3 regions of the Pectobacterium artocarpous genome follow, and region 2 is predicted to be linked to each of the others. Evidence: predicted binding sites of a transcription regulator. Region 2 holds the regulator's gene; each other region holds the start of a gene.
What was found. The regulator PhoB, encoded in region 2, activates phosphate uptake and scavenging genes when phosphate is short. The targets are predictions, from matches to a motif close to CTGTCATAAAACTGNCNNAT.

Region 1 (7,168 bases), on a different contig from region 2:
TTCGGTACGTATTCCGGTATAAATGTTGAAGGATCGCTCGTCAACGTACGCGTCATTGCCGTGATGTCTGGCGGTATTCTCTTCGGTCCCTGGGTGGGGGGGGCGACCGGTATCATTGCGGGAGTGCACCGTTATCTCATTGATATTGATGGCATCACGTCCGTGCCTTGCCTGATTACCAGCATTATTGCTGGCATCACTTCCGGCTACATTAATAAGAAAGTCAAAAAAGAGCAGCAGTGGAGCATCGGGATTCTGGGCGGTATGCTGTGTGAATCGCTAACTATGCTGCTGGTGGTGGCATGGGCGACACCGATCGAGTTAGGGCTGGATATTGTTTCAAAAATTGCGGTGCCGATGATTCTCGGCTCTGTCTGTATTGGCCTGATCGTGCTGCTGGTGCAGAGCGTGGCGAATGAAAAAGAGGTGATTGCCGCCAGGCAGGCTAAGCTCGCGCTGGATATCGCACATAAAACACTGCCGTATTTCCGTAATATCAACAGTGATTCGCTGACGGCTATCTGTCGTATTATTCGTACTGAGATTAATGCGGACGCGGTGGCGATAACAAATACGCAGCATGTTCAGGCTTATGTGGGTATTGGGGAAGAAAAATATAATATCGGTCGCGATATTATCAGCCCAATGACGCAGCAGGCGATTCATGACGGGAAAATCATCATTAAAAATAATGATGAGCAGCATCTAACACCGGAAATCCATTCGATGATCGTCATTCCGTTGTGGGAACACGGGCAGGTAACCGGTACGCTGAAAATCTATTATCGCCATGCGCACAAAATTACCTATTCATTACGCGTGATGGCCGTCGGCTTATCACAAATCATGTCAACGCAAATTGAAGTGTCCCGCACCGAGCAACTGCGTGATATGGCAAATAAGGCGGAGCTGAGAGCGCTGCAAAGTAAAATCAATCCGCACTTTCTTTTTAATGCACTGAATGCGATCTCCTCGTCGATTCGCATTAATCCCGATACGGCACGCCAGTTGGTGATCAATCTGTCGCGTTATTTGCGCTATAATCTTGAGCTCAACGATGACGCGCTGATTGATATAAAAAAAGAGCTGTACCAAATTCAGGATTATATCGCCATTGAGCAGGCGAGGTTTGGTGCCAAACTAACGGTGATTTACGACATCGATGACGATCTGGCGTATAAGATCCCCAGCTTATTAATTCAGCCGCTGGTGGAAAACGCGATTGTGCATGGCATTCAGCCTTGTAGAGGAAAAGGGACCGTGGTGCTGTCCGTGAAAGAGCAGGGCGATAGGCTGCTGGTGGCGGTAAAAGACACGGGAAACGGCATTAGTCAGGAAACCATGGATCGCGTCGCGCGCAATGAGTTACCGGGGAATAAGATCGGTCTGCTGAATGTTCATCACAGAGTTCGCCTGCTTTATGGCGAAGGTTTGCATATTCGTCGCCTGGAACCCGGAACCGAGATTTACTTCTACATTCCACGAGAAGATAAAATACCGTCTGCCTTTCCGGATACCATTCAGGTGCCGCCGCCGGGATATTCTGCTGCTGAAAACACAGGAGGCAACCCATGAAAGCCATTATTGTTGAAGATGAGTTCCTCGCGCAGCAAGAGCTGAGTTACCTCATCAAACAGCACAGTGATATTACGATTGAGGCGATGTTTGATGACGGGTTGGATGTACTAAAGTATTTGCAGCATAACGAGGTTGATGCGATCTTTTTGGATATCAATATTCCCTCCTTGGACGGCGTTTGGTTGGCGCAAAATATCAGCAAATTTGCGCATAAGCCCTACATCATTTTTATTACGGCTTACAAAGAACACGCGGTGGAGGCCTTTGAAGTCGAAGCCTTTGATTACATTCTTAAGCCGTATCATGAATCACGCATCGTTACGATGCTGCGTAAGCTGGAAGCGACCTGGCAACAGCGGCAAATGGCTCCTGCTGTCGATACGGGCGCGCCTTCTGGTGCGGCGAGAAGTACGCAGAACACCATTAACCTGATGAAAGATGAACGAATTATCGTTACGGACATCAACAATATCTATTATGCCGCGGCGCAGGAAAAGGTCACGCTGGTTTATACCCGACGTGGAGAGTTCATCATGCCGATGAATATTACGGAGTTTTGTAGTCGTTTGCCGGAAGAGTACTTCTTCCGTTGTCACCGCTCTTACTGCGTCAACCTGACAAAAATCCGTGAAATTGTGCCGTGGTTTAACAACACCTATATTCTGCGATTGAACGATCTGGATTTTGAAGTGCCGGTAAGCCGAAGCAAGATAAAGGCGTTCAGGTCATTGATGCGCCTATAAAGGCATTTCATTCCGCGTTTCAGGCATCTCATTCCCCATTCGAACAATCACTGTCAGCCCGCTTGTATACTGGCTTCAGCCCATAAGCTGACCGTGTTTTGATGGATTTTTTCTTCTCCACATCAGCTTATATTTTTTGGCGTACCGAGTGAATCGGACCCATTTTTGATGTAGGGGAAAACCTATGAATACTAAACCTGCTAATCGGGGATTCATTGTCCTCGGGACCATTATCACCCAAATGGGACTTGGTTCGATTTACACCTGGAGTCTGTTCAATCAGCCGCTGGTGGACAAATTTGGTTGGACACTGAGTTCAGTCGCGACGACATTTTCCATCACCAGTTTCTGCCTGGCCTTTGCCACGCTGTTCGCGGGTAAGTTTCAGGAGCGTATTGGTCTGCGTCGTCTGACCATGATTGCAGGTATCACGCTGGGGGCAGGGCTGATGGCGAGTGCGGTGAGCCCGTCGCTGACGCTGATTTATTTGCTGATGGGAGTGGTTGTCGGTTTTGCTGACGGTACGGCTTACATCACGACGTTGTCCAATTTGATCAAATGGTTCCCGAATCGCAAAGGGTTAATCGCGGGCATTTCTGTGGGTGCCTTTGGCACCGGAAGTCTATTATTCAAATACGTCAACAGCTTTTTGATTGCGGAAGTGGGGGTGTCAGAAGCCTTCTTCTATTGGGGCGTTATCGTCATGGCGATGATTCTGGTCGGGAGCTCTCTGCTGAAAGAACCTGCTGCGGTGCCGGTTCAACAGGCGGTGGTTCAGGGGCAGGCGCGTGATTTCTCGCTAACGGAAATGTTGGCAACGAAAGAGTCGTATTTGCTGTTTATTATCTTCTTCACCACGTGCATGAGTGGGCTGTATTTGATCGGTATAGTGAAAGATATCGGTGTGCAAATGGCGGGAATGGATATGGCGATGGCGGCCAATGCGGTGTCGGCGATTGCGATTTTTAATACCGTCGGACGCATTATACTTGGCGCGCTCTCGGACAGTGTCGGGCGTATGCGGGTAATCAGTTTTACGCTGTTGGTGACGATTCTTGCGGTATCCGTCATGACGTTCCTGCCGCTGAATCCGATTCTGTTCTTTATCTGTGTCAGCGCAATTGCTTTCTGCTTTGGTGGCAATATCACCGTGTTTCCAGCGATTGTCGGTGATTTCTTCGGCCTGAAAAATCACAGCAAAAACTATGGCGTCATTTATCAGGGATTCGGTATCGGCGCGCTGTCCGGCTCGTTTATCGCTGCGCAGCTCGGGGGCTTCCAGGCCACATTTACGGCAATCATCATCATGTCTGTCGTTTCGCTGCTGATTACCCTGTGGATCAAACCGCCTAAGCATCAGCCTGTTTCTGCCGCAATGCGTGCGGATATGGCTCACGCTCAAAGCTAATCGAGTACCCAGGCGGGCAGCGGATGTTCTGCTCGCCACAAGATTGTCCTGTCATAAAACCTTTCTCTTCTCTGCTGAAATATCGCGATACAGTTCATCACTTCCCTGGTCATCTACGTGTCACAGGCGAACCCTAATGTCGTTACCAGCACTGCGTTTTCCTAACTGAGACATTCCTCAACGCCGCAATATTTTCCTAAAAATTGTACCGGAGAAAATATCATGATGATTCGGTTTAGGTTCACGTCTGTTTTTCTGATGCTGTTAAATATGATCTTGCTCGTCCCGCTGTCTGCCAGAGCGGCTGTCGAACTGACGTTTTGGCATGGCATGGACAGCAACCTGAACACGGAATTGATGCGGTTGGTTAACCGGTTTAATGAATCTCAGACGACATACCATGTTGAACCCATCTATAAAGGCAGCTATGAGCAGACGCTGTCTGCCGGGATTGCGGCGTATCGCACCGGTAACGCACCGGATATTTTGCAGGTTTATGATGTCGGTACGACCAATATGATACACAGCGGGGCGATTGTCCCCGTATTCGAACTGTTCAAACAGGTTGGTATCGAGAATGACGAAAAAGCCTTTCTGCCTGCGGTGGCGCTGTTTTACAGCGACAGTCAGACCGGGCATCTGATTTCCCAACCGTTTAATAGCTCAACACCCGTTCTTTACTACAACAAAGATGCGTTTGTTAAAGCAGGGCTCGACCCCGATAAGCCACCACGCACCTGGAATGAACTGGCGTATGATGCGGCGCGGTTGCATCAGAGTGGGATGGCCTGCGGCTACACAAATGCAGGGCAGCAAGGCTGGATATTATTGGAAGCGTTTAGCGTATGGAACGGACTGCCGATCGCGACGAAAAATAATGGCTTCGATGGTGTTGATGTGCACTTGCTGATAAACGGACCCTTGCAGGTCGCGCATATCACCCAGCTTGCGGAGATGATGAAGAACAAGGCGTTCAGCTATTTTGGCCGCAATGACGAGGCCACAGCGCGCTTTTATAACGGCGATTGCGGTATATTGACCACCTCATCGGGTGGACTACGCAAGATTCAGAACTATGCCAAATTCCACTACGGTGTCGGTATGTTGCCTTACAGTGAAGAGGCCAACGGCGCACCGCAGAATACGTTCATCGGAGGGGCAAGCCTCTGGGTCATGAAAGGGAAAGCGGCATCGCATTATCAAGGTATTGCTGAATTCCTGCATTTCCTGACGCTGCCGGAAAATGCCGCTGAATGGCATCAGATGACGGGTTACCTGCCGGTGACACAAGCTGCTTACAAACTCACGATCGAGCGAGGGTTTTATGCCAGATACCCCGGCAGCGATGTCGCTATGAAACAGCTCACCAATAAACCGCCACTGCCGTATACGCGTGGATTCCGCTTGGGTAATATGCCGCAAATTCGCACCATTATGGATGAAGAATTGGAGAAGGTCTGGGCAGAGCAGGAAACGCCACAGCAGGCGCTGGACAATGTGGTTTCGCGGGGCGATCTCCTGTTGCAACATTTTGCGCAGTCGGTTTCCCGTCATTCGTGATATTCCCCGTTTATTTGGAGCTTTCGACTGATGACAAAGCAAAATAAAGGCATGACCCAGGACGTGATTTCGGCGCAAAATGCGACGGTTCTGGCAGTGGCGCATCGCGGCGTTTGGGCATCGGCACCGGAGAATTCGTTGGCGGCGCTACGCGAGGCGATTCGTCTGGGCGTTGATATTGTGGAGATGGATGCCCAATTGACGGCAGATAGCCACATTGTCGTAATTCATGATGACACGCTCGATCGCACGAGCGATATGCGCGGGCGCGTTAGTCAGATGACGTTGGCGGAAATTCGTCAGGCGCATTTGCGCGGGAGTGACGGCAGTTCAGCATGGTCATTGAGTGACGAAAAGGTGCCGCTGTTGTATGAAATCCTCGAAGAGGCGAGAGGGAGAGTTGTCATCAACGTAGATGTTAAACATGAGCGAGAATTTGGTGTTATCGCCCGCGATATTCGCGATAAAGGCCTGAGTGCGGGCGTGATCATGAAAAGTCCGATTGATCTTGCTTCTGCCCATTTTCCCATTGCCTCACCGTCGCGGGATATCCAGATACCCTATATGCCAATACTCCACCTCAAACGGGGAGAAACTGCCGACATTTTGCGGCAGGTTGATGATATCGGCATCGCCATTGTGGAAGTCAACTTTGATCATATTGATGCGTTGACCGAAGCGCATGTCGAGTTTCAACGGCTTGGGGTGCGGATTTGGGTGAACACGCTGGATTGTTCGCATTCTCTCGACTATAGCGATACGCACGCCTTAGCGGATCCTGACGCCGTATGGGGAGCATTAATTCGCGCTGGGGTGGGCGCGATTCAGGTCGATCATGCCAACGTGTTTATCAATTTTCGGTCAACATTGTCGCGCTGACGTACCAGGATTAACATCAGGCAGGACGCTGCCTTCCTTTTGAAAAGTGTAAAGTTATGTGGATTTAGTAACTGAAAAGCTAAGAATGCTTGAAAATGCCACGGCAACCCATACGATGTACGTGTTGCAAACTTTATCTTTCTGCAAGAGGAAATCAGACCTTTATGATGCGTATTGCGCTTTTCCTGATCACCAACCTGGCGGTGATGTTGGTTTTCGGGCTGGTACTCAGCCTGACGGGAATTCAGTCCAGCAGTGTCCAGGGCTTAATGATTATGGCTGGGCTGTTTGGCTTTGGCGGTGCGTTTGTTTCACTGCTGATGTCTAAATGGATGGCGTTACGGTCCGTTGGCGGTGAAGTTATTGAACAACCCCGTAACGAAACCGAACGTTGGCTGATGGAAACCGTTCGCACACAGTCACAGCAGGCGGGGATTGCGATGCCGCAGGTGGCAATCTACCATGCGCCGGATATCAATGCGTTTGCGACGGGCGCGCGCCGTGATTCATCGCTAGTGGCGGTCAGCACTGGTTTGCTGCAAAACATGAGCCGTGACGAAGCGGAAGCGGTAATCGCGCATGAAATCAGCCACATTGCGAATGGCGACATGGTGACCATGACGTTGGTGCAAGGGGTGGTGAACACCTTCGTTATCTTTATCTCTCGTCTGATCGCTCAGGTCGTTTCCGGATTCCTGTCCGGCAACCGTGATGAAGGTGAAAGCAGTAACGGTAATCCGCTGGTTTATTTTGCTGTTGCGACTGTGCTGGAACTGGTGTTTGGTATTCTTGCCAGCATTATCACCATGTGGTTCTCACGCTACCGTGAATTCCATGCGGATGCGGGTTCAGCCAAGCTGGTGGGGCGTGAGAAAATGATCGCTGCACTGCAACGTCTGAAGACCAGCTATGAGCCGCAGGAAGAGAGTAGTATGATGGCTTTCTGCATTAACGGAAAATCGAAATCCTTCAGCGAGCTGTTTATGTCTCACCCGCCGTT
Region 2 (7,168 bases):
GGTAAAGAAGTCGAAGTGCCACCAGGCACGACGCAGCTCACCATCCGTCACAATCTGCAAGCCTGCTTCACGCTGCTTTTCTACCACCCGCAGAATCTCACGATCTTCAATGTTACGTAGTGCGACATCATCAATCTCGCCCGCCTGATGTTGAAGACGAGCCTGCTTAATTGCAGCCGGACGTAAGAAACTGCCGACGATATCAGCACGGAAAGGGGATAAGGTGTTCGCCATGTGTCACTCCTGACATGTTGCCAGCACCAAGCTTGAGTAAAGAAGCATGCTGACAGATAGTTTCAATATGAAATATTTTCCCAGGTGGATAGTTACATTTAACCTTATTTAGCCATCTGGACGTCCAATCTTAAAACTATCCTGTCACGTGACAAACCGCAGGGCAATAGAAGAATTTTCACGTTACATGAATTTTCTTCATGTAACGTGAAAACATCACAAATTCATGAGGGAAGAGGCATTACTCTGGCAGACCAATCTGCTGACGCGCCTGACGACGCGTTTCTTCCGGTAGCGGTAAATAGCCATCCTGATTCACCAGCGACTGCCCCGTTTCAGACAGCACACGATCTAAAAATGCCGCCGTCAGTGCTTCCAGCGGCTGGCTGGGCGCTTTGTTCACATAGATGTAAAGGTAACGGATGTAGGGATATAAACCGCTGCGGATATTTTCAGTCGAGGGGTAAATGTAGTCGGTTCCTTGTGCGGCTAACGGCAGCATTCTCACGCCACTGGTGCGAAAGCCCACGCTGGCATAGCCGATGGCATCAGTTGAAGCAGCCACCGCCTGTACAACGGATGCCGAGCCAGGCAGCTCATTGACTTGAGGAAGGAAATCGCCACGGCATAGCGCCTTTTGCTTAAAGAACCCATAGGTTCCTGACGCAGAGTTTCGTCCATAGCGCAGTAACGTGCGCTTTTCCCAACGGCCATGCAAGCCGAGATCGCCCCACTGTTTTATCGGCTGGTAGTTACCGCAACGTTGCGTAATCGAAAAGATCGCGTCCAGTTGCGATAAATTCAGCCCAGGCAGCGGGTTATCCTGATTGACCAGTACGGCCAGCGCATCCATCGCGACCGGCACTGCCAGCGGTGGATAGCCATAGTGCTGGACGAACGCGTCAATTTCGCTGGCTTTCATCGCCCTGCTCATCGGCCCAAGCTGCGCCGCACCCGATGCCAGAGACGTCGGTGCAGAGGACGATCCGGCGGCCTGGATCTGTAAATTCACGTTCGGGTAATGCTGGCTGAAATCCGCCGCCCAAAAGGCCATCAGGTTAGCCAACGTATCCGACCCCGCACTGGAGAGGTTTCCCGCCAGCATCTGGCGAGGCTGTGCAACGCAAAATGCGCTGAACAGCAGTAAAAAAGCGCCCGCAATACGAGTGGCGGATGTCATGGGTAGCGTTTTCCGTCAGGCCGAAGGTTTCACCGTATTTTCAGCCAGAGAGGCAGGGACAATCAACCGATTCGGCAACGTAAAGACAAAACGCGAGCCTAGACCATCCTCACTCATGATTTCCAGACGGGAATCATGATGGCTGAGCGCATGCTTCACAATCGCCAGCCCCAGCCCGCTGCCGCCCGTCTGCCGTGAACGCGCCTTATCGACCCGATAAAAACGCTCCGTCAGACGTGGCAAATGCTCGGCCGCAATTCCCGGCCCGTTATCGCTAACCTGAAATTGCGCCCCTTGCGGGATCTTCTGCCAGCAGACTTCGATGCGCGTTCCCGCTGGCGTATGGTTAATCGCGTTATACACCAGATTGGATACCGCGCTGCGCAGCTGTTCTTCATTACCAAACACACAGAGATTTTCGTTCACACGAAAGACGATCTCATGGCGTTCCTGGCTTAGGGTCTGCGCTTCACGCTGTAACACGCGCAGCATCAGTGGAATATCGACTTTTTCATTCAGATCGATCGCCGTCGCCGCCTCAATGCGGGACAAGGTCAGCAACTGTTTGACCAACCCGTCCATACGCCGGGTCTGTTCCTGCATGGTATTCAGCGCTTTTCCTCGCAACGCTGCATCCAGCGTTTCTTCTTGCATCATTTCCAGATAGCCTTGCAACACCGTCAGCGGCGTACGCAGCTCATGGCTCACATTGGCAAAAAAGTTACGTCTGGCACCTTCAAGCTGGTGCATTTGCGTAATATCACGTACGACCATCAGGAGTTGCCCTTCGGAATAGGGCATCACGCGAAATTCAACATGGTGGGAATTATTCAACTGCAATGTGAGAGGGCGGCTAAAGTCTTGCCCTTTCATGTAATTGGTGAATTCGGGATAGCGTAATAAGTTGAGGATATTCTGACCGTTATCTTCCGGCCAGCGGAAATTGAGCAGATGCTGCGCCAGATGATTACACCAGAAAATCGTCCCTTCTTCGGTGGTGATCACCACAGCATCCGGCAAGGATTCCGCCCCGCTGCGAAACCGTTTGATCAGAAGCGCCAGTTCACGACGTCGGCGTCGATTACGCAACTGCATCTGGTAAAGCCCGTAAAACAGCGGTTCCCAGCTCCAACGCCCCGGTGGGGGCGTCATGCTGCGGTCAACCCACAGCCAATAAGAGAGTTTAAGCTGGTTATAAAAGTTCCAGCAGAGTAAGCCTAATACGGCGACCAGCAGAAACCAGGGCAGATAGCCAAAAATCAGCCCCAGCAACAACGCGGGCAAACAAAAAAAAGCCAGCTCCAATGCCAGCCTTTTCCAGGATAAACGTTCTAGCACGTTAATATATCTCCGGTTACGCTTACCTCAATAACGCGTTGAAAAACGGTAGCCCGTTCCCCGAACGGTTTGCACCATTTTGTCATGTCCGCTGGTTTCGAGCGCTTTACGTAGGCGACGAATATGGACGTCGACAGTACGATCCTCAACATATACGTTAGTGCCCCAAACATGGTTCAGCAACTGTTCCCGGCTGTAAACACGTTCAGGATGCGTCATAAAGAAATGCAGCAGCTTGAATTCCGTCGGCCCCATGTCCAATGCGTGCTCTTCGGTCGTCACGCGATGTGAGGAAGGATCGAGGCTCAGGCCGCGCATTTCAATGACTTCTTCCACCGCCATCGGTGAAATACGGCGCATCACGGCTTTGATACGCGCCACTAATTCTTTGGGTGAAAACGGCTTAGTAATGTAATCATCCGCTCCCACTTCAAGCCCGCGCACACGGTCTTCTTCTTCACCGCGTGCGGTCAACATCATCACCGGAATATCACGCGTCAGCGCCTCCCGCTTCATATGCTTGATGAATTGCAGGCCCGAACCTCCTGGCAGCATCCAGTCCAATAACACCAGTTCAGGGAATGGCTCCGACAGTTGCGTTACCGCACTGTCATAATCTTCGGCTTCAACTGGTTGATAACCATTTTGCTCCAGTACAAAGCAGACCATTTCACGAATTGGTGCTTCATCTTCCACGACTAATATGCGTTTTGCCATTGTTAATCCTGTCGTTAATCATCGTCGCTGTTAGCAGGCGAAAGGCATTATGCGTCAGTTTTATGACAGATTTATGAAAAACACCCGGATCTCTCCGCGCGATGTTACAGCGCATACATCCGATTTTCGAGCCGCTTTCCAAACTCCAGATTCCACCGCGACAGCCGTCCTCCCTGCTATATATAATCATGGCATGACGATGACAGAGCACCATGGCGACGGTACATCCTTTCACACAATGAATAATGACAACGCCACGCGGCATGAATATCGAGAGAACACAATGCGCATTATCCACACCGCCGATTGGCATTTAGGGCAATATTTTTATACCAAAAGCCGCGCCGCTGAACATCAGGCTTTTCTGCACTGGCTCATCGCTCAGGTGGAGCACCATCAGGTTGATGCCATTATAGTCGCAGGCGATATTTTTGATAACGGCTCGCCCCCCAGCTATGCGCGGGAAATGTATTATAGCTTCGTGGTAGAACTACAACGCACAGGCTGTCAGCTCGTTATTCTCGGCGGCAACCACGATTCCGTCGCGATGTTAAACGAATCCCGCGATTTGCTGGCCTGCCTGAACACACAGGTGATGGCCTGCGCCAGCGACGATCCGGCCCAGCAAGTGCTCATGCTGAAAAACCGTCAACAGCAACCCGGCGCCCTGCTCTGTGCCATTCCTTTTTTGCGCCCACGCGATGTCCTGGCCAGCAAAGCCGGACAATCCGGTGATGAAAAACAGCTAGCGCTACAGGCAGCGATTACCGCACACTACCAGCAGTGTTACCAACTGGCTTGCCAAATGCGCGACGAACTTGGCCTGCCGCTGCCGATTATTGCAACTGGGCACCTGACGACAATTGGCGCAACCGCCTCGGAATCCGTGCGCGATATCTATATTGGTACGCTCGATGCTTTTCCTGCTCAAGCTTTCCCCCTTGCGGATTATATCGCGCTCGGCCATATTCACCGCCCGCAGCGCGTGATGCAAAGCGAGCACATTCGCTACAGCGGTTCACCTATTCCGCTGAGTTTTGACGAACTCAACAGCGAGAAATCCGTTTGTCTGGTCAGTTTTACACCAGATTTACCAGCACAAATAGACATACTGCCTATTCCTGTCACTCAACCAATGCAATTGATTAAAGGTAGCCTGAGCGATATTGAACGACAGTTGGCCGCGTTTCAGGATTATCAAGGCGATAAACCGGTATGGCTGGATATCGAAATCAACACGCAGGATTATCTCAGCGACATGCAAAAACGAATTCAGACAATGACCGAGAACCTGCCCGTTGAGGTGCTTCTGCTACGCCGCACGCGCGAACAGCGCATGCAGGCTATAACGCAACAGGACAAGGAAACGCTGAACGAGCTCAGCGTACATGACGTTTTTGAACGCCGTCTGGCAACGGAGACAGAGATGGAAGAGGGTCGCCAGCAGCGTGTCCGTACGCTGTTTAATCAGGTTATTGATGAACTGGAAAATAGCGAGACGGCCAAATGAAGATTCTCAGTCTGCGCTTAAAGAACCTCAATGCGCTGAAAGGCGAGTGGAAGATCGACTTCACGCAGGAGCCATTTTCCAGCAGCGGCTTATTTGCCATTACAGGCCCAACCGGCGCGGGCAAAACCACGCTGCTGGATGCCATCTGTCTGGCGTTGTACCACGAAACACCACGGCTTGGCCTGCTTTCCGCCAGCCAGAATGACCTGATGACGCGTAATACCGCAGAGTGCCTTGCCGAGGTAGAATTCGAGGTGAAAGGCGTGGGATACCGCGCCTTCTGGAGCCAGCGTCGGGCAAGAAATGTCCCTGACGGCAATTTGCAGTCTCCCAAGGCCGAACTCGCGCGCATTGAAGACGGCAAAATTCTGTGTGAAAAACTCAATGATAAGAAAGAGATGATCACGCAGCTCACCGGACTGGATTTTGCCCGCTTCACGCGTTCCATGATGTTGTCGCAGGGGCAATTTGCTGCCTTTCTCAATGCGAAAGCAGACGACCGCGCAGAGCTATTGGAAGAACTAACCGGCACGGACATTTACGGCCTGATTTCCGAACGCGTGTATGAAAAGCACAAACAGGCAAACGTAGCATTGAATACGCTACAGGCTCGTGCTTCCGGCATTCAGTTGTTGACGGCTGAACAGCGTCAGCAGGTGGAAGAACAACTTGCCGAGCTGATTCAACAAGAACAACGGGGCAACGCCGAGCGTGAGCAAGCGCTGACTACGCTACGCTGGTTTGAACAACTGACACAGCGGCAAACGCAGCTCAGCCACACACTGGCACAATATTCGGGTGCTGAATCCGCCATTCAGCAGGCTAAGCCGCAGCTCGACAAGTTAGCCAACAGCGAACCCGCTGAAAAACTGAGGCCGTTATATCAGGAACGAGAACGCTATCGGCAAGAGTCTCTTGTGCTCGCCCAGCACATTCAACAACTGACCGAAAAGCAGGCCGCCGAGCAGGTGACATTAACCGCGCTACGCCAGCAGGAAGGCAAAGCAGAGCAGGATGTTAGTGAGCACAAACGGGTACGGCAGCAGCAAGAGCAGATGATCAACGAACAGGTTGTGCCACTTGACCATCGCATTACTACGCTAGTGCAGCAAAAAGCGCAGCAACAGGACGAGCTGGCAAAAACACAGGCTCGCCTGCACGCCGACGAAAGCAAACAAGCCCAGATAGCAGCAGAGCAACAGCAGGCTAAACAACAGCTTGAACAGATTCAGTCTTACCGTCAGCAACACGCACATCATCAGCAATGGGGAGAGCGGTTGCCTCTGTGGCGCACCCAGTTTCGGCAGTTGAGCCAGCTTCAGGGCGAGCAGCAGAAGCTGGAGCAAAAACAGGCACAGCACGCCGAACAGTCGACAGCGCTACAACAAGAGGGCATGGCGCTAGCGGCGCAGCTGCGTGAACAGCAAACGGCAGTAAATGCAGCGCGCCAGCAGTTCACGCAACATGATGAAACGCGGCAACATCAGGACGCGCACCAGTCGTTTTCCACCCTGCACCAGCGATTTAATCAACTGATTGATCAGCGAACGGCATGCCGACAGTTCGCAACCGTCAGCGACCAGTTCCAGCGCCTTCAGGTGCGCAAACAGCAATATCTCGCCAAACAGGTTGAGATACAAGGACATATCGACCAGTCACAAATATTACGGAAACAGCAACAATCCGAGTATGAACAACGCAGCCAGCATCTGGCCGATTTGGAAACGGTGTACTGGCAAGAAGAGCGTATTGTTAGGCTGGAAGCTGAGCGGCAACGGCTACAGGCAGGAGAAGCGTGCCCGCTTTGCGGCTCAACCGAGCATCCGGCAATTGAACGTTATCAGGCGCTGCAACCGTCTGATACCCAACAACGCCTGACGCACCTACAGCAGCAAGTGAACCAGTTAACAACAGCGCTGGCGAATACAACGGCGCTGCTGGTTTCGCAAGAGCAGCAGCGGGAACAACTGCAACAGGACATCGCTCAGTGCGATAGCGAACATCACACCCTGATCCAACAGTGGCAAGATGTCAGTGAGCGCTTACAAGTTAACTACTCGCTGGAACAGCAGGACGACATCGCAGCCTGGCTTACACAGCGTGAAGCCGAAGAACAGGCTATTCGGCAGCAGATTACCCTCCGCGAGCAACTACAAAAACAGTGGCAGGAAAGTAAGGATTTACTGACT
Region 3 (7,168 bases), on a different contig from region 2:
CTTCCAGCAGCGCCAGTTTCTCTGGGGTAAACCCGTTTTCATCCACCACCGTGCCGTTAGAATCCGATGCCGTAACCACGCGCGCGCCCAGTTCCATCGCTTTTTCAATCGCATACTGCGCCACATTGCCCGAACCGGACACGGCAACACGCATACCTTCAAAGCCCAGACCGTGGCGTTTCAGCATCGCTTCCGTGAAGTAGATCAGGCCGTAGCCCGTTGCTTCAGGGCGAATCAGGCTGCCGCCGAACGACAGCCCTTTACCGGTGAAGACGCACGCGGTGTTGTTGGTCAGCTTCTTCATCATGCCGGTCATGAAACCGACTTCGCGGCCACCCACGCCAATGTCGCCCGCCGGAACGTCCGTATCCGCACCCAGATGACGATACAGTTCCGTCATCAGCGCCTGACAGAAACGCATGATTTCACCCTGGCTTTTCCCTTTCGGGTTAAAGTCCGAGCCGCCTTTCCCACCGCCCATTGGCAGCGTCGTCAGCGCATTCTTAAACGTCTGCTCGAATCCGAGGAATTTCAGAATCGACAGGTTAACGGATGGGTGGAAACGCATACCGCCTTTGTACGGCCCGATCGCAGAGCTGAACTGGACACGCCAGGCGCGGTTCACCTGCACCTGACCTTTGTCGTCCGTCCACGCGACGCGAAACTGAATCACACGTTCCGGTTCTACCAATCGCTCCAGCAGGCTGTAATCCGCATAATGAGGATTCTGCTCCAGAAAAGGCCACAGAGTAGAAAGCACTTCATTAACGGCCTGTAGAAATTCAGGCTGATGCGGATCGCGTTGTTGAACAGAATCAAGAAAACTTGCCAGAGATACGATTTGTGCCATGAACAGCTCCTGATTGAACGAATAAGCTCCCTTCTGCTTCTTTATTTTTAGACACGCAGAAGCTTGTGGGATCGGTGAAAATGATGTTGTGTCCTTGGGACTATAGCACTGGCGATGGATATTTAAGCAAGTGTTTTATTTTCAGATAAACTTTATAATCCAATGAGATAGGAAGGGTTTTTCTGCATTTTAGGAAGGTGGGGGTTACATAAGCTTTTGTTATACAACAAAAGGCACAGCTCAAAGCCGTGCCTTTTATCACTGAAAAAAAATGCAAAAAAAGCTAATTTTTATTCATCTTCATCATCACGCAACGGCACGATGAGCATATCGACATGCACGGTATTAATCAGTTGGCGCGCCGAAGACATTAGTTTGCTCCAGAAGTCCTGATGGTGGCCGCATAGCACCAGATCGGCGTCATATTTCTTAATGGCATCAACCAGCACTTGTCCTAAATCGCCGCTGCCACTCAGCGTCTCGCTGATGGGGTAGCCCGCATTCTGTGACAGTTCGGTCAACGCGTTCTGGGTTTCTTCGGAGATACGCTGTTGCATGTCGCCCAGATTGACGTCGATAAGCCCCGTGTAGAGATCGGAGTAGTTCACATCAACGTGGATTAACGAGACTTTCGCATTGTACGGTCTTGCCATTGAAACGGCTTTTTCCACTAACACTTTGCTTTCTGGAGAAAGGTCAACAGCAATAAGGATGTGTTTGTAAGCCATAATAAGACTCCTTCCGTAAAGACTAATTAAGGGTTAGCAGCTATTTCTCCTGCCAATCTGATACTTAACAGCGGATTATAGAATAACACTCATCCGCACTATCGGACTGTTCAGTCGATCACAACCCGTTTTTAAACCTGTTAATTCTATTGATAAGTGTAGTAGAAACCGCTCCTTTTCACAGTTAAATCGCGCAGCTTCTCCTTTCGGAAAGGGCATTATCTCGCCGAAAATCGTCCTTCATGCCGCTTGCCCCTGCCTCTCTGGCACAAAAGAACATTCTTCTTCTACACTACAAGTAGGGGGCAACGAGCCTGTCCGCTCCCCCTGGGATGAAACACGAGAACGGGGCTAGCCGTGATGCTGTTGGCTATCCACAATGACAATAAAATCGTGCACAAGCGCGTGGCATAACTATTCGTTCATAGAAAAACATTCGTTCGTAGAAAAACATCGCAAACAAATGTCGTAGATCTGCGTCGCGGATAATCGTAACGCTTGTCATCTTCCACGGGTGGGTAACGGGAAATGTGTCGCCACCCTATCTGACGAATAGAACGACCGGGAGGGAAGCATGATTAGTACATTTGCGCTTTTCTGGGCTTTATGTATCGTCTGCATCATCAATATGGCGCGGTACTACTCTTCATTGCGCGTGTTACTACTGGTTTTGCGTGACTGTGACCCGCTGCTTTACCAATACGTTGACGGAGGAGGGTTTTTTACATCGCATGGTCAGCCAAGTAAGCAAATTCGGCTGGTACGCTACATCTACGCACAACGCTATCTTGATCACCACGACCCGGAATTTATTCGCCGCTGCGAGCGAGTGCGGGGACAGTTCCTGCTCACGACCGCCCTGTGCGGCCTCATCGTCATCAGTCTGGTTGCCATGATGATGTGGTATTAAGCGTCGGGACTGACACGATCACGGGTATTAGCGTAGTCATTGTTGCTAACACAAGCATTGTTATTAACATAAAAATTGTTATTAACACCATCATCGGTATTAACACCATGAACGTCGATAAAAAGTAAAAAGGCGATTCCCCACAGAATCGCCTTTTTTTATGACGGTTAGATCAGCTTCAACGCCAGCCAGTACAACGTACCGGACATCAGCATCGAGATAGGTAGCGTCAATACCCAAGCCAGCAGAATGCTTCTTATCGTTTTGCCCTGTACACCACCGCCGTCGGCAATCATCGTCCCGGCAACCGCCGAGGACAATACGTGCGTGGTGGAAACCGGCATGCCAGTGTAGCTGGCAACACCAATCGACAGAGCCGCCGTCACCTGCGCCGAAACGCCCTGTGCGTAGGTCATGCCTTTCTTGCCAATCTTCTCACCGATAGTTACCGCTACGCGTTTCCAGCCCACCATCGTGCCTAAAGACAGCGCCAATGCGACAGCGACAATAATCCAGAGAGGCGCATACTCAACCGTCTGCAACATGTCTTTGCGCAGGTTGCTCAGGTAGCGTTTATCTTCACCCGATGTCTCTGGCAGCTTGATCACCCGATCCATCGTGTCCGAGATACACATCAGCAGACGACGCACACGGCTACGATCGTCAGGGTTTAACTGGTCGTAACTTTTCAGGTTATTCAGCAGGCCCTGTGTATGCTCGATCGCAATAATCACACGCGAACTGTCACAGTGGAACGCTTTCTGACCGTTGCCGGGAATCGTGTTTTCCGTCGCAGGAATCACTGGGGGAGACAGGTCGATAACATGTGCCAATGCATCGCCATGCTGCCTGTAGTATTCCTGCAAATTAACAACAGCATCGCGGGTACGGCTGATGTCATAGCCAGACGCGTTCATGTTGACAATGAACCCAGCTGGCGCAACGCCAATCAGCACCAGCATAATCAAGCCGATACCTTTCTGACCGTCGTTTGCCCCGTGAGAAAAGCTCACGCCAATCGCCGATAAAATCAGCGCGGTGCGCGTCCAGAATGGCGGCTTACGCTTGCCGTCCTGCTTTTCGCGATCGACAGGCGTCAGGTGCACACGCTTACGCTTTTTACTGTTGTTCCAGAACCGACGCAACAGCAGCAGCATCAGGCCCGCAACCACCATGCCGACAATCGGCGATAGCAGCAGCGACAGGAAAATACTGATCATTTTCGGCACGTTCAACGCATCGACGACGGAGGTATTCGTCAGTAGCGCGTTAGTCAAACCAATACCGATAATGGAGCCGATCAGCGTGTGAGAACTGGAGGCGGGAATACCAAAATACCAGGTACCCAGATTCCAGATAATGGCGGCCAGCAGCATGGAAAATACCATGGCCAGACCGTGCGCCGAACTCACGTTCAGCAGTAAATCCGTGGGGAGAAGGTGAACAATTGCATAGGCTACGCTCAGGCCGCCCAGCAGAACACCGAAGAAATTAAAGATACCCGCCATAACAACGGCAAACTCTGCGCGCATGGCGCGGGTATAAATAACAGTAGCAACGGCATTCGCGGTATCGTGAAAACCGTTAATGGCTTCATACATAAGTACAAATAACAAAGCCAGTATCAACATCAGGCCGGTGTAGTAATCCAGTCCGGCAAATAAATGTAGCATAAACGTTAGGCCATTTAGTGGTCATGAACGCGGCGCATTATCGGCGACAAGCAGGGGTTGGGAAAAGCAAAATATGACATTTTTTTGACTTAATCTGTGATGGGGATCGGAGGGGGAATCACTTAATCAATAAAAATCAAATAATTATATATTTTTACTAAAATTCTCAAATTGTTACACTGGTATCGAACAAAAACCAACACTACAATTTGCCGCCTTACGGCTTTCAGCCTGTGGCAATCCAAGAAGATAAAATCACTCATCGGAGAAATGCATTGTGGAACAGTTTGACGCTGTCATCATCGGTGCCGGTGCAGCAGGCATGTTTTGCGCGGCACAGGCAGGACAACGCGGACTGCGTGTTCTACTGCTCGATAACGGCAAGAAAGCTGGCCGGAAAATATTGATGTCCGGCGGCGGTCGCTGCAACTTTACCAATATGTATGCAGAGCCAGCGGCCTATCTCTCTCACAATCCTCACTTTTGTAAATCGGCACTGGCGCGTTATACCCAATGGGATTTCATCAGTCTGGTCAACAGCCACCACATCGCTTATCACGAGAAAACGCTCGGCCAGTTATTTTGCGATGATTCCGCGCAGCAAATCGTGGACATGCTGGTAACAGAATGTGGGCAGGCGAACGTCACCCTCCGTCTGCGCAGTGAAGTTACCTCGGTGGAGAAATCAGACGATCTGTTCACCGTCCAGCTAAGCAACGGCACAGCATTCCAAAGCGCATCGTTGGTCGTTGCCTGCGGCGGTCTGTCGATGCCCGGCCTGGGTGCGACGCCGTTTGGCTACCAACTTGCCGCACAGTTCGGCATCAACGTGCTCCCAACTCGCGCAGCACTGGTGCCATTTACGCTGCACAAGCCGCTGCTCGAACAATTACAAACCCTCTCCGGCGTCTCCGTGCCTACCGTCGTCACCGCAGAAAATGGCGTGACGTTCCGTGAAAACATCCTGTTTACGCACCGTGGGCTATCTGGCCCCGCTATTTTGCAGATTTCCAGCTATTGGCAGGCGGGTGAATTCGTCACCATCAACTTGCTGCCCGATCGCGATCTCACCCAGCTCATCAACGATGAGCGCACCGCGCACCCAAACCAAAGTCTGAAAAACACGCTGGCGCAGTGGCTGCCTAAGCGACTGGTTGAATGCCTGCAAGCGTTAGGGCAACTGCCGGACGTCACGCTGAAGCAGCTCAACAGCACACAGCAAACGCAGATTGAGCAGAGCCTGCAACAGTGGCGTATACAGCCAAACGGTACAGAAGGCTATCGCACGGCCGAAGTGACCATCGGCGGCGTTGACACCCGCGCGCTGTCCTCCAAAACGATGGAAGCCAACGCGGTGCCGGAGCTGTATTTCATTGGTGAAGTCGTTGATGTGACCGGCTGGCTCGGTGGCTATAACTTCCAATGGGCATGGAGTTCAGCATGGGCATGTGCGCAGGCGCTGCCTTTCTGCAAATAGGCACTATAATAACCTCTATTCAGCACTCTCCTTTAATTTACGGAGAAAAGGACGTCTCTACATAGGCCTCTACTGCCAGAAAGGAGATGTGGATGAGTCCCAGACGTAGCAAACATAACATCAATCTGTTGCAGCTACTGGTTGCCGGCATGCTGCCGTTGCTGCTTGGATTGCTGTTCACGTTTGTTGAATCCAGGTTAATGGTAAAGCGTGATTTGGAATCCACTGCGCAAATCGCGATGAATCATGCCGAGAATATCTCGACACAAGCATGGAAAATGGTAGACCGTCTCCAGCCCTTTCATGGTCAGCCCTGCGACGCCATCGGCGACGAACTGCAACGCCTAGGTTCGGTCTTTTCTTACTTTCGCTCAATCGGCGTGATCCATAATACCGAGGTCTATTGCTCTTCAACATTTGGCAACACGCTGACGCCAATGAATCGCGTCATTCTACAGCCGCTCCCAGAGCGCTATTCTGAACGCTGGAGCCTGTCAATTGCAGGCTCCGACAACGTGAAAGAACGCCCGGCGCTGATCTTCGTCCAGATGCCTCTTATGGATTACGGCGCTTACGCCATGGTCGATGCGCAATATCTGATCGACCCCATGATGGCGATAAGCAAAATTCGCGATTACCAGCTTATCCTGCAAATGGATAACGGGCACCCAATTCAAACTGGCCCGGCGATTACGCCCCGTACTGGCCTATTTTCTACCTCTGCGTTTGAAATCAAATCGAATCGCTTCCCGATAACCCTCAATGTCACCGCCCCCGCCTCTCAAGAAATAACAAACTGGAAGCAGGCATTCTTCACGTTTCTGCCACTGGCGATTATTCTCTCTTTGCTGTTCACGACGGCGATGTGGTACTGGCAAAAACGTAAATTATTATTCCGCGACGAAATCCGTAAGGGCATCGCTAACGGCGAGTTTTCCGTCTATTACCAACCCATCTATGATGCAGAATCGCGAACCTGCACCGGCGTTGAGACATTACTGCGCTGGCGACGCAGCAATGGGAAGTGGATCAGACCCGATATATTTATCTCGGCCGCTGAAGCAGAAAGTATGATTATTCCCATCACCCGGCATGTATTTGATCTGGTGGCGTCAGATATTGCCAGTTGGCAGGTAAAACCGGGGTTTCATCTGGGGCTCAACGTTGCAGCCGAGCACTTGCATCACCCCAATTTTGTTTCAGACGTACACCGCTTCGCAGAGAAGATCGCCTCTCATTCATTAAGCATTACGCTGGAACTGACAGAACGTAACCTCATCAGTAACGGCCCTGAAATCATACAGCGCCTGCATCAGCTGCGTGAAGATGGCTTTATGATTGCCATTGATGACTTTGGCACCGGACACTGTTCCCTCTCTTACCTGCAAAATTTCCCGCTGGATTTCCTGAAAATAGACCAGGGATTCGTTAGCGCCATTTCATCACCGGATGAAGAAGCACCTATTCTTGATGCCATTATTAATCTGAGCCATCGCATCAAGCTTCAATCCGTAGCGGAAGGCGTAGAAA

Region 1: ugpB (sn-glycerol-3-phosphate ABC transporter substrate-binding protein UgpB) is a predicted target of PhoB. The motif match lies at 3,778-3,797, and genes of this name have one in related genera.
Region 3: pitA (inorganic phosphate transporter PitA) is a predicted target of PhoB. The motif match lies at 4,233-4,252, and genes of this name have one in related genera.

Annotation. Positions count from the first base shown of each region.
Region 1 is NZ_JBJXVK010000020.1:32,903-40,070, forward strand. It holds gene ACKQAD_RS13805 (LytS/YhcK type 5TM receptor domain-containing protein) at 1-1,575, shown strand, start outside; gene ACKQAD_RS13810 (LytR/AlgR family response regulator transcription factor) at 1,572-2,321, shown strand; gene ACKQAD_RS13815 (L-lactate MFS transporter) at 2,506-3,729, shown strand; gene ugpB (sn-glycerol-3-phosphate ABC transporter substrate-binding protein UgpB) at 3,952-5,289, shown strand; gene ACKQAD_RS13825 (glycerophosphodiester phosphodiesterase family protein) at 5,320-6,168, shown strand; gene htpX (protease HtpX) at 6,333-7,168, shown strand, end outside.
Region 2 is NZ_JBJXVK010000005.1:91,990-99,157, reverse strand. It holds gene ACKQAD_RS04635 (cobalamin-independent methionine synthase II family protein) at 1-234, opposite strand, end outside; gene ACKQAD_RS04630 (PstS family phosphate ABC transporter substrate-binding protein) at 476-1,414, opposite strand; gene phoR (phosphate regulon sensor histidine kinase PhoR) at 1,430-2,752, opposite strand; gene phoB (phosphate response regulator transcription factor PhoB) at 2,780-3,469, opposite strand; gene sbcD (exonuclease subunit SbcD) at 3,753-4,979, shown strand; gene ACKQAD_RS04610 (AAA family ATPase) at 4,976-7,168, shown strand, end outside.
Region 3 is NZ_JBJXVK010000010.1:91,460-98,627, forward strand. It holds gene gdhA (NADP-specific glutamate dehydrogenase) at 1-850, opposite strand, end outside; gene uspA (universal stress protein UspA) at 1,141-1,578, opposite strand; gene uspB (universal stress protein UspB) at 2,153-2,488, shown strand; gene pitA (inorganic phosphate transporter PitA) at 2,656-4,161, opposite strand; gene ACKQAD_RS08670 (BaiN/RdsA family NAD(P)/FAD-dependent oxidoreductase) at 4,439-5,638, shown strand; gene ACKQAD_RS08675 (EAL domain-containing protein) at 5,731-7,168, shown strand, end outside.